DNA from 4 places in the Pseudoalteromonas sp. KG3 genome. Region 1 is predicted to be linked to each of the others. Evidence: predicted binding sites of a transcription regulator. Region 1 holds the regulator's gene; each other region holds the start of a gene.
What was found. The regulator sigma-54, encoded in region 1, starts transcription at its own class of promoters, with help from an activator protein. The targets are predictions, from matches to a motif close to GTTGGCACGNNNNTNGNNT.
Positions count from the first base shown of each region.

Region 2: a site for sigma-54 is predicted at 1,488-1,506, ahead of NDQ71_RS06250 (flagellar hook-length control protein FliK). Genes of this name have one in related genera too.
Region 3: a site for sigma-54 is predicted at 1,457-1,475, ahead of NDQ71_RS06480 (flagellar basal body rod protein FlgF). Genes of this name have one in related genera too.
Region 4: a site for sigma-54 is predicted at 1,243-1,261, ahead of NDQ71_RS14775 (PspA/IM30 family protein). Genes of this name have one in related genera too.

Region 1 covers NZ_CP098523.1:2,062,101-2,065,282, forward strand. The annotation lists gene lptB (LPS export ABC transporter ATP-binding protein) at 1-455, shown strand, start outside; gene NDQ71_RS09810 (RNA polymerase factor sigma-54) at 522-2,018, shown strand; gene hpf (ribosome hibernation promoting factor) at 2,047-2,334, shown strand; gene ptsN (PTS IIA-like nitrogen regulatory protein PtsN) at 2,339-2,791, shown strand; gene rapZ (RNase adapter RapZ) at 2,812-3,182, shown strand, end outside.
Region 2 covers NZ_CP098523.1:1,299,937-1,303,118, forward strand. The annotation lists gene NDQ71_RS06250 (flagellar hook-length control protein FliK) at 1-1,418, opposite strand, end outside; gene fliJ (flagellar export protein FliJ) at 1,552-1,998, opposite strand; gene fliI (flagellar protein export ATPase FliI) at 1,998-3,182, opposite strand, start outside.
Region 3 covers NZ_CP098523.1:1,346,806-1,349,987, forward strand. The annotation lists gene flgG (flagellar basal-body rod protein FlgG) at 1-634, opposite strand, end outside; gene NDQ71_RS06480 (flagellar basal body rod protein FlgF) at 656-1,420, opposite strand; gene flgE (flagellar hook protein FlgE) at 1,576-2,931, opposite strand; gene NDQ71_RS06490 (flagellar hook assembly protein FlgD) at 2,989-3,182, opposite strand, start outside.
Region 4 covers NZ_CP098523.1:3,122,948-3,126,129, forward strand. The annotation lists gene dusA (tRNA dihydrouridine(20/20a) synthase DusA) at 133-1,065, shown strand; gene NDQ71_RS14775 (PspA/IM30 family protein) at 1,302-1,970, shown strand; gene NDQ71_RS14780 (PspC domain-containing protein) at 1,982-2,185, shown strand; gene NDQ71_RS14785 (hypothetical protein) at 2,195-2,518, shown strand; gene NDQ71_RS14790 (copper chaperone PCu(A)C) at 2,621-3,139, shown strand; gene NDQ71_RS14795 (DUF2333 family protein) at 3,148-3,182, shown strand, end outside.

The DNA of each region.
Region 1 (3,182 bases):
GCAAGTTGACTGTGTATCAAAACTTGATGGCGATTTTAGAAACTCGCAAAGACCTAAAAAAACAAGCCAGAGAAGAAGCCCTCGACAGCTTACTTGATGAATTTAGCATTCAACATATTCGTGACAGCCAAGGTATGGCGTTATCGGGTGGTGAACGCCGTCGCGTTGAAATTGCGCGCGCTTTAGCCGCAAATCCAAAATTTATCCTGCTAGATGAGCCTTTTGCTGGCGTTGATCCTATTTCAGTGTTAGATATAAAGAAGATTATTGAACACCTTAAAAACCGTGGTATTGGCGTACTTATTACCGACCACAATGTACGAGAAACCCTTGATGTTTGTGAAAAAGCCTACATAGTTTCTCATGGGGAGTTAATTGCATCAGGCACACCTGAGCATGTACTTGCCGACCAAACAGTTCGCGATGTTTACCTGGGTGAGCAATTTAGGCTATAAAGCCACACTCGGTAAAGCATCTGCTAAACTTAACAATGACAACAATAAAAGGATTGTTAGAGATACATGAGGCAATCACTCCAGCTGCGCATGGGCCAGCAACTTACAATGACACCGCAACTGCAACAAGCTATTCGCTTATTGCAGCTCAGTACATTGGATCTCCAGCAAGAAATTCAAGAAGCGCTAGATAGCAATCCGTTGTTAGAACTAGAAGAACATGAATATTCAGAAGATGCTGCTGGCAAAAACGAACAAAAACAAGACAACGATGACTTAACTGTCAGTGCCTCAGCGGACGACAAGCCTAGCGAATACGAACAAGAAAGCAGCGAAGCATTAAGTAAAGAAACCCTCAGTGACGAAATGGCAATGGACGTCACTTGGGATGAATACATGAGTGCTGCGCCTAACAGTTCATCGGGGCCAATGCCCGAAGATGAATCTATTTATCAAGGCGCCTCAACAGAGACCTTGCATGAATATTTAATGTGGCAGTTACAGCTAACGCCCTTTAGCCCAACCGATGAAGCAATCGCCATTGCCATTGTTGAGGCCATTGATGACTCTGGTATTTTAACACTCAGCTGTGAAGACCTTGTAGAGAGCTTAAATCAAGGCAACAGCGAAGAAGAAATCGAACTGGACGAAGTGCAAGCGGTTTTAAAGCGCATTCAATTATTTGATCCTGTTGGCATTGCCGCCCGTAGTTTACAAGAGTGTTTATGTATTCAATTAAATCAATTTGATCCTGCAACTCCTTGGATTGCAGAGACAAAAATGATTTTAACGGATCATATCGATTTATTAGCTAGTCGCGACTATCGCACTTTGATGAAAAAGACTAAGCTTAAAGAAGAAGATTTAAAAGAAGTCATGACACTGATCCACAGTCTCAACCCAAAGCCTGCGGATACCATAGTACGGGAAGAGTCAGAGTACGTTATTCCTGATGTATCAGTGAAAAAAATTAAAGGCCGCTGGGTGGTTGAACTTAATCCAGACAGCATGCCAAAAATTAGAGTGAACAGCCAATATGCGGCCATGTCACGCTCCGTTAAATCGAGCACTGACAGCCAATTTATTCGTTCGCATCTGCAAGAAGCTAAATGGTTTATAAAAAGCCTAGAAAGTCGTAACGACACATTACTCAAAGTAACCAACTGCATTGTTAAACAGCAGCAAGGATTCTTTGAACATGGCCCTGAAGCTATGCGCCCGATGGTGCTAAATGACGTTGCTGAAATGGTTGAAATGCATGAGTCGACAATTTCTCGCGTAACAACCCAAAAATACATGCATACTCCACGGGGTATTTTTGAGCTAAAATATTTTTTCTCAAGTCATGTAAGCACTGAGAACGGCGGTGAATGTTCGTCTACCGCAATTCGCGCATTGATCAGAAAACTGATCAGCGCAGAAAACTCAGCGAAACCATTGAGTGATAGTAAAATTGCAGATATATTGGCAGAGCAAGGTATCAAAGTAGCTAGACGGACTATTGCAAAATACCGCGAGTCACTGGCTATTCCACCGTCAAATCAAAGAAAGAGTTTGATTTAAGGCGTAAAATCAAAAAAGGAAAATGCTTATGCAACTAAATTTAACTGGTCGTCACGTAGAAATTACTGATTCATTAAGAGACTATGTAAACAATAAGTTTGCGAAGCTTGAGAGGCATTTTGATCACATCAACAATGTCCATGTTATTCTTGACGTTGAAAAGCTAAGCCAAAAAGCAGAAGCCACAATACATGTTAGTGGCGCTGAATTATTTGCCTCAACTGAGCACCAAGACATGTATGCAGCCATTGACGGACTAATTGACAAACTTGACCGTCAAGTAATCAAACACAAAGAGAAGCACGCTCGACACTAATACTATGAAATTAAGCTCACTTATTTGCCAGGACTGCAGCAAAGCTGCGGTCCTTTTTAATAGCAAAAAACGGATCATTGAATTTATCAGCCAATTGGCTCATGAACAACTTCCTCAGCTATCACAACAAGAAATCCTCGATGCATTACTCGCCAGAGAAAAACTAGGCAGTACGGGGATTGGTCGTGGTATTGCTATTCCACATGGCCGTATGACGGGTATTGAAAGCCCACTAGCGATAATTTTAGTAAGCGAAACACCGATTAATTTTGATGCGATTGATAACCGTCCTGTGGATCTCTTTATCGCCCTCATCGTACCAGATGGTGATAGCCAACTTCATTTAAAGACGTTAGCCACAATTGCTGATAAACTTAACGATAAAGATTTTTGCAAACAATTACGTAGTGCAAAAACAGATCAAGATTTATATCACGTTATTGTTGAGCAGTCGTAGCCAAATGAAGGAGAGTTTACATGGAGTTAATCATCATCAGTGGCCGCTCTGGCTCAGGTAAATCTGTTGCACTGCGCGTAGTCGAAGATCTTGGCTATTATTGTGTTGATAATATTCCAGTAAACTTATTACCTTCATTAGTGCGTAGTGTTTCTGATAATTACGACAAAATTGCAGTTAGCATTGATGTGCGTAATTTACCGAAAGAACAAGAAGAATTTAACGATATTCTTGAATACTTGCCAGGTTTCGCCAATCCAACATTATTTTATTTAGATTGTGATGATCAAACGCTGATCAAACGCTTTTCTGAAACTCGCCGCTTACACCCATTATCATTGGATTCTTTGCCGCTCGATTTAGCTATCAAACAAGAAAAAGTATTACTTGA
Region 2 (3,182 bases), 760 kb from region 1:
GACTGAACGGTCAATTGAGCTTTTGATTCAATCAGTTTTTCAGTACTCTGTGGCTGGGCTAATGCAGCAATAGCTGTATTGATCTGAGTTAATAAAGCCCCTTTGGGCTGCTCAGTGCTGACAAAATTTTGTAATTGCTGGCTTAATGCCTGTTTTTGCACAGGACTTAACAGCGAAATGTCTTTACTTAGTTGAGTTAGCTCTGCCGTGTTCATAGTCGCAACGGCCGTGCTAGGTTTTGCAACTTCTTTACTATTAAGCTCTACAAATTCAGCCAGTATTTGTTTTAAATCAGTTACGTTAGCCGTTGTGGCACCTTGCTCACGGATAGCATTTACTTGTGTTTGCAACTGTTGCCGTTGCTCTGGTGTTAAGTTAACTAATAATGGATCTGCATTTTTTTGTCCTGCCGGTTGTTCACTCAGCAATAACTTGGTGCTCTGATCTAACGCTGCATCATTAGGTTTTGTGGGATTTTCAATGTGTTGTGCAGCAGCGTGTGCTGATGGCGCAGTATTAACCGGTTTTGTATTGCTTGCCTCACCCGCCATTAAAGCGGTTTTTATAGCCGCAGCAGCCTCTGTTAGCGATGCGCTTGCATCCCCCTTAATCGAACTGCTCTGCTCTGCTGCTTGTGATGCATAAGCACTTGGCTTTATTTTTTCACCATCGCTGTCTGCAACAACCTCTTTAACTAATGCAGAGCCTGATAATACAGGAGATTGCTGAGCCAGTACTTTATTCAGCGGCATATCTTTTGCCAATTGTTCGTCTTTAGCTGACTGTTTGTCTTTGACTGATTGCACGTCATCGATGATAGGTGTGACAGCGTCTCCACCAGCAGTATTCCCCTTGAGTTGCAACTGTTTATCAATGGCTTCTGCAACAACGGTTTTTTCTGTTAGCAGCGTCGCTTTTAGTTGCTTATCAACAGGCTCATCAGCCTCTAGTGGGGTGTCAATAATAGGGGTTACTTTGTCAATAGGGCGCGGTGTTTTTAACTCAATCAGTGTATCAGGATCAATTGCTTCTTCTTGATAACTACCAAATTGGGTAGTGAGTGTAGAGTTTGTAGCTGAAGTACTATTTACGCTGGTATCCATATTATTTGCCGCAGTGATCTGGGCGAGCATATCATCACCAGAAATCGTAGAATCACTTTCAGCGTCGTTGTCGATTGCTGTTTTTTCAGTGCTTTCTGCTTTGTCTTGAACTACAACTAACTCGCTAAGCTTACTGCTATTAGGCTCTTTAACAAGGGGTTCAACACTATTATGCGCAGTTTGTAGTTGAGTAAAAAAGTCACCACCTTGAGTGCTTTCATTATCTGTTGCTGCACTGCCTTTGGTACTGTCTTTTTTGTTTAACTGAACATCCTTATCAGTTGAGATAAACACTGAAAGCTCACTAATAGCCATAATTCACCTAGATTAAAAGTGGCAATTTGCCGCCGCAGTTTGCCAAAATAAATACTTCATGTATTAAATAAGCAAGTAATATGCCTAAGCTGATTAGAATAAATAAATAAATAATCCAACTTAGCGCAATGAATTATAAACTGCGGTGTCTTTGGTAAAATTGATTTGCTGAGAATTCATCCAACATTTTTTGTTCATTCTTTTGCGCAAGCACATTTGCTTTCAGTTGTTGTTTTTCTATTAACTTAGCAACCGCTTTGGCTTTAATTTGTTGTTTTAGCCATAAACTTTGCCGTTGCGAAACAACTTGCTTCGCAGTACTTACGGTATTCGCTTGCTGGCGAATGGCTTCTTCTATTTTGGCAATAAACGCATGATACTGGCTAAACCCTGCACTACTTAACCCAGATTGCCCCTTCAGATGTAATTGCTGAGTATACTCCAGCCTAAAGTTATTCAATCCCTGCAGCTTTTGTTGATTAACTTGCAAGTTTTGCTGCGCTTGCAAAAAATTCATCCGTAACGACTCTTCTTTATCGTTTTCTATTTTTAGCAATAAATCGAGCTTATTATTCGCCATTATGCTTGTCCTAATAATTGCGCAAGCCCTTGCAAGCCATCGTCATAACTGATCACCTCTTTCATGCCTTGTTGTAAAAAGGCATTCACTCTTGGCATCATATTGATTGCTTGATCCAACATTTGATCGGTGCCTTTTTGATAAGCCCCTAAGGTGATCATATCTTTATTTTGCTGGAACATTGAGTACACTTGTTTTAACACGCGTGCTTGCTGCATATGAGGCTCAGAAACAACTTGCGGCATAACCCGAGAAATTGATTTTTCAATATCTATCGCTGGGTAATGGCCACTATCAGCAAGCTCACGTGATAACACGATATGGCCATCTAAAATTGCTCGCGCAGCGTCAGCTATAGGGTCTTGCATATCATCACCTTCACTGAGTACCGTAAAAAATGCGGTAATCGAGCCTTGCCCTTCACCACCATTGCCCGCCCGCTCCACCAGCGCTGGGAGTTTTGCAAATACTGACGGTGGGTAGCCTTTTGTTGCTGGGGGCTCACCTACAGCAAGTGCTATTTCACGTTGCGCCATGGCATAACGCGTTACCGAATCCAGTAACAATAGAACATTTAAACCTTGATCCCGAAAATATTCAGCTATAGTCACGGCACTTTCACAACCTTTTAAACGCATCAAAGGGGAAGCATCGGCAGGAGCCGCCACCACCACTGAACGTTTGCGCCCTTCTACTCCGAGTATTTCTTCAATGAATTCTTTTACTTCGCGGCCACGTTCACCGACAAGGCCAACCACGATAACATCCGCTTCTGAGCCGCGTGTCATCATACCCAGTAATACTGATTTACCCACACCGGAGCCTGCGAATAACCCCATGCGCTGGCCTTGACCAACAGTGATCACGGAATTAATCGCGCGTACGCCAACATCCATTGGTTGGGTGATCGGTCGTCGTGATAACGGGTTAATGGTATTTTGCGCAAATTTTAAATAATGCTCAGCCTTGATTGCGCCTAGGCCATCCAATGGACGCCCAAGCCCATCAACAACACGGCCAAGTAAACTCATGCCGACCGGTAACCCTGTGTCGTTTACTTGTGGGATCACCCGTGCACCTGGCAGCACACCTGAAATATGATCGTTGGGCATTAAATACAATGTTTGATCGTTAAAGCCAACAATTTCAGCATCAACAAAACCGTGCATCGTCTCAATTTTGCA
Region 3 (3,182 bases), 720 kb from region 1:
ATCCTTCAAGCCCTGGGTTACCTTGTACAGGTGCACCACTGACAGCTGTTTCGGTGTATAAATTTTGCCCTACTGGTTCAAGGCCCGATGGATTAATAAAATCGCTGATCGTCAGCTGACCAATCACCACATTTTCAGGCTGCCCGGCAATGCGCACAGATACTTCGCCATCTTGCGATACGGTAATTGACTGCGCATCATCAGGCACATTCATTTCCGGCTGTACTGGAAAACCAGCACCTGCGGTGACAATGCGGCCATCTTCATCGGTAGTAAATTGACCATTGCGAGAATAAGCAATATTACCGTCAGGCTGCAACACCTCAAAAAAACCAGGGCCGGAGATCATCCAATCCAATGAATTCTCAGTGGTTAACATATTACCTTGAGAAAAGTTTTTCTGGTTGGCAACAACTTTAGTGCCTGCACCGAGCATTAAACCTGAAGGCATTTCGGTATCTTGTGATGAACGGCCACCCGGCTGATTAATATTTTGGTACAGCAAATCTTCAAACACCGCACGGCTTTTCTTATAACCAACAGTGCTGGCATTGGCTAAATTATTTGAGATCACCGATATATCGGTTTGTTGAGCATCAAGCCCGGTTTTACTTATCCACAATGCAGGATTCATACTAATGTCCTCTCAATAAAGTTAAACAATACGCAGTAATTGAGTATGTCGTTCGTCAATTTCTTCTGCCGTTTTCATCAGCTTAACTTGTAATTCAAATTGGCGTTGATGGCTTATCATATCCACCATTTCATGTACTGGATTCACATTTGACATTTCTAAGGTGCCACTGAGCACCTTCACATCATTAGAGATGTCGCAAAATCCACAAATATCATTTTCAAGCAATTCAGGTTTTGGTCGAAACAGACCATCATTGCCTTTTTCAAGCTCAGAGTTGTTTGCCTTAATTACCTTTAAACGGTCGACAACTTCTAAAAAGTTGGCTGGCGCTCCTTGCGGGCGTACTTGGATCGAGCCATCTTCGCTGAATTCAATTTTTTCAATTGGTAGCGGTAAGATGATAGGTCCACCTTCGCCAACAACTTGACGGCCATGACTGGTCATTAAAGCGCCATCGGGTGTGATATTCAGCGCACCGACTTTAGTATATGCCTCATTACCTGATGCATCTTGTACCGTTAGCCAGCCTTTATCGCTCATCGCAATGTCAAGATCACGGCCAGTTTCAACTATACCGCCAGAGGTCATATTCGAGCCTGGGCGCTCTTGCATAGTAAAAACACGTGTTGGTAAACCTTCCCCAAACGCTTGCATCGAACGTGCTTGTGCGAAGTCAGACTTGAAACCTGTGGTATTCGCGTTTGCTAAATTATTTGCTTTGAGCCCTAGGCCCAGCAAACTTTGCTTAGCCCCAGACGCTGCAATGTAGACCATCTTGTCCATAACATCGACTCATGTTAAAAATCTATAACGTAACAAATGCAAGATAAGTGCCACAATAAATTGACGTGATAAATGCTAGCAAGATAGTGCAAACAAAAAAGGCCGCTAAAAAATAGCGACCTAAGTGTCGGATTATAAAAATATTAAAACGGAGATTAGCGGATCTGCAAAATAGCTTGCTGTAGCGTTGAGTTCACTTCCAGTGCACGCGAGTTGGCTTGGAAGTTACGTTGTGCGCTGATCAAATCAACTAACTCATTGGTTAAGTTTACATTCGATTGCTCTAACGCCGATGAGCTAATTTTACCAAATGCGCCCGAATTAGCTTCTCCAGCTATCGGCTCACCAGAGGTTAAACTTTTCTTCCACGAAGTGTTGCCGACTTGTTGTAAGCCCTGAGAATTTGAAAAGCGGGTTAACGCAACTTGTCCTAAATAATTAGAATCACCGTTACTATAAGAAGCAACAATTTTTCCATCGACACCAATATCAATATTTGCCAACCGCCCCACAGCCGCACCATCTTGGTCTAGTACTTTATTTTCAAAAGATCCCGCATGTTGTGTCGGTATTTTTGAAGAAGTGCCCGCTTCATCACGCCAATTGACAGTTACATTGTTAGGAAAGCTAGCGCCATTGCTTAAAATACCTGTCAGGTTAGCGCCATCGAAGACCACTGAATCAAATGTATTTGTCGTATTTGCGGTACCGTTGGTATTGAGTGGTAACCCGTTAGCGTCAAACTGAAATGTTGAAATTGGAGTATATGGTCCAGTAGCGCCTTGCGGGCTTCCATCTGGGTTTACTACTTGACCGTCTAAGGTCGAATAGACTTCCCATTCGTTAGCATTTCCTGTAACCGCTGCATCTGTTTTCACAAAGTACAATTGCATGGTATGCGATTCACCTAACGAATCATAAATATTGGTTGAGGTAGAGTGAGTAATTGAGCCAGATTGGGTTGGATCAAATGGTGTAACAGATGGCGCTGCTTTGGTCGAATCCAACCGAAAAGACGAATATATATTTGTCGTAGCACGCGGTGCACCAGATGAGTCCGGAATTTGAATCGCGGTAGATGTGCTCAAACTCACTGATGTCGCATCCCCGCTTGATGGATCCACAGGGAAACCTTGTAAAAAGCTACCTCTTGAGTCAACGATAAAATTATCTTTGTTTAATTTAAACGCACCTGCACGAGTAAAGGTATGATCTTGTGAACCCAGCTCAGAACTAAGAGCAAAATACCCTTCTCCGCCGATTGCAAGATCCAGTGAATTTTGCGTACCTAATGTTGAACCTTGGTGAAACTGTTGAGATACAGATGTTGTTTGCACACCATCACCATTTTTAGTTTTACCCGAGGTAAAAACTGATGATGCATACACATCAGCAAACTCAGCTCTCGACTCTTTAAAACCTGTGGTATTTACATTGGCGATGTTATTAGCTGTAACATCTAAATCTTTTTGTGCGGCAGCGATGCCTGTTAACGCAATATTGAAGCTCATAATTGACCTCTAAATTGTTAATATTTAGCCTTCGGCTAGAAATATACTTTAAATGGTTTATGCAATTTCTGCGACATCAGTCAGCTTAATCGCACCGGCTTTAGTGTTGATAATGATGCCATTAGCGCCATTAATACTTACACTTTCAATGTTTTTATATGTGGCTACAGGTAAACTGGTAAATTCCTCACCCATGCTGCCCTCAGCTTTTATACTGTATTCTCCTGCTGGAAGGCTTTCACCTGCTTCAT
Region 4 (3,182 bases), 1.1 Mb from region 1:
TGTAAGTGGCTCAATGCTTATCATTGAAGCAGCCTAGCTATTTGTGTAAAATGCAGCGCTTTTACGTCGCTACCACCTGTGACTAATTAACCTGAGGATTTTACTTTGAATAGACGTTTTTCTGTGGCCCCCATGCTTGATTGGACAGATCGCCATTGCCGTACTTTTCATCGTAAAATGACTAAGCATGCGGTGCTTTATACCGAAATGGTGACCACTGGAGCGATTCTATTTGGTCGCGGTGATTACCTGCATTTTAACCACCATGAAAATCCTGTTGCCTTACAATTAGGTGGCTCTGATCCGCAAGCGTTGGCACAGTGTGCAAAACTTGCCGAAGAGCGTGGCTACGACGAAGTAAACCTAAATGTTGGTTGCCCATCAGATCGGGTGCAAAATGGTCGCTTCGGTGCCTGTTTAATGGCTGAACCGCAATTGGTTGCTGAATGTGTTGCAGCGATGAAAGCGCAAGTTAATATCCCCGTTACGGTTAAAACGCGTATTGGTATAGACGAACAAGATTCTTATGAGTTTTTATGTGCTCTAATTGAGGCCACTCATAAGGTTGGTTGCGACGATTTTATTATTCATGCCCGTAAAGCTTGGCTCAGTGGTTTAAGTCCGAAAGAAAACCGCGAAGTGCCACCACTTGATTACCCAAGAGTTTATCAATTAAAAAAAGATTACCCGCAACTTGATCTGAGCTTAAATGGTGGCGTTAAAACGATTGCAGATAGTCTTGCGCATTTAGCTCATATCGATGGTGTAATGATAGGTCGAGAAGCTTACAGTAATCCGTTTATTTTAAGCGAAGTTGACGAAAAAATTTATGGGGACAGCCCATTTACACTTTCTCGTCATGATGTGGTGCGCGCTATGTATGATTACATTGAAGATGAAATGCGCCAAGGTGCTAATTTTTGGCATATTGCACGACATATGTTAGGTATTTTTCAAGGTCAACCCGGCGCTCGAGGTTACAGACGTCACCTTTCTGAAAACGGCCATGGCAAACAGGCTGATTTATCAGTGATGGATAAAGCGCTTAGTTTTGTGCCTGAGTAGATAAACAAGTTAGCTAAAAAAGCCACTTTTTAGTGGCTTTTTTTGATCCTAAATAGTGGTTAAAAAATCATTTTTTTAGTCAAATTAACTTAATTACATTCATGTCAAAGTCAGTTTTATTTCTACTTTTAAATCCTATTCTTTTGTTTTTTATCATTTAATTTATTATTTTCATTACTTGGCACAAGTCTTGGAATCTCTTTGTTGTAATCACCCATAATCAACAGGAGAAAACCATGGGCTTAATTAATCGCGTTAATGATCTAATTCAATCAAACCTAGTTGCTGTTTTAGATAAAGCGGAAGATCCAGAAAAATTACTTAACTTATTAATCCACGAAATGCAGCAAGCATTGGATGAGTGCCGCACGACTGCGGCGACTATTCTTTGCGAAGAAAAAGCGTTACAGCGCCAGCAAGCGGATAAAAAAACCTCGATAGCACAATGGCAAGCAAAAGCTGAGATAGCAGTGAGCAAAGGGCGAGATGATTTAGCCACAGCAGCACTTAAAGAAAAACAACGTGTTGCAACAGAATTAGCGGCGATTGAACCAGAGCTGGTTAAATTAACCGATTCATTAGCTAAGTTACGTGATGACGCGCAGCGTTTACAAGACAAACTAACTGCGGCTAAAGCTAAGCAGCAAAGCCTAGCGCAGGTTCACCATGTATTGAATGCACGGGTGCGTGTTAATCAACAATTGAATAGCGATAAAGTCGCGCACGCACTTTCTCGCTTTGATGTCATTGAGCGACGCGTGGAATCAATAGAAGCGCAGGTTGAGGCTTATGATGTAACAGCGAAGCAGCATTCAACTGCAGAGCAAATAGACGCATTAGTAAAAGATGAAGCGTTAGAGAATGAGCTTGCAGAGCTTAAAGCTAAATTGAAACAGACCGCCTAGGAGTAATGACAATGAACACGTATAACCATACTCGTTGGGGTAAAGATCCGTTAAATAAAAAAATATCGGGTGTATGTAGTGGCTTAGCGCGCCGGTTCGATTTTCCTATCTGGGCGACTAGGCTTGCAACGATTGTACTTTTTATCCAGTTTCCTGTCTTTATCGGTGCAGGTTACTTAATTGCTCATTGTTGTTTAGACAATAAAGCGTACTAGGGAAGAGCCATGAAAATTATTGCGTTTTGCTTATTGGTAGTGTTGTGCATAGCATTTAATCCATTTGAGGTGGTGCGATTTGATTCATGGCAATTACCTCTATGGATTGCAGACCTAAGTTGGGTTGGCATTGAGTTATTTGGTGCATTAGTGGCGGTGATCGTGGTTATAGCGGTAATAGCACTGGTCAGCGTTGGCGTGCTTGGAGCGGGTCTTATTGTTGGGGTTGGTGTGATGTTAGCCTTGCTTTTTGGCTCTTTAATGATTGCTTGGCCATTATTACTGATCGTTTGCTTATGCTGGCTTGTTACTGATAATCATAAAGTGGCTTAATTTGAGCCACTGAAATTACCTTCGATATTAATTTAGCTGACTATTTTTTCGCAAATATGCTAAATTTAGCATTTAAAGTGATTAAATATAACAAGGATCGAAATGTCGTTTAAGTCATTACTTACTATGCTCACGCCTGCTATTTTAGCTATGGGTCTTTATTCTTCTGCGTTATTAGCTCATGCAGATCACCAACATGATACGGTTAACGAAATTGTTGTTAACAATGCTCAAATAAGAGACTTTTTACCGGGGAGTAAATCCAGCGCTGGTTATTTAACACTGGTAAACCATGGTGACACAGCTATCGAACTAACCAAGGTAACGGTTGAGAGCTTAGGGCGTGTTGAGATCCATGAACATCAGCATGTTAATGGCATGATGAAAATGCAAAAAGTAGATACGCTACAGATCAAGGCTCATCAACAACTCGATTTTAAGCCAGGTGGTTATCACTTAATGGTATTTGAGCCAAAAGAGCCATTAAAAATAGGGCAAGAACTTAAACTCACGCTATATTTTAGCAATGGCGATCGGGTGTTTACTCAAGCTTCGGTGGTTTCATTAGAAAGCCAAATAGCAGAAACACCACAATCTCAGCAGCATCATACACATCACTAGGAGGTTAAATGTCACAACATAAAGGGAAGATTATTACAGGGCT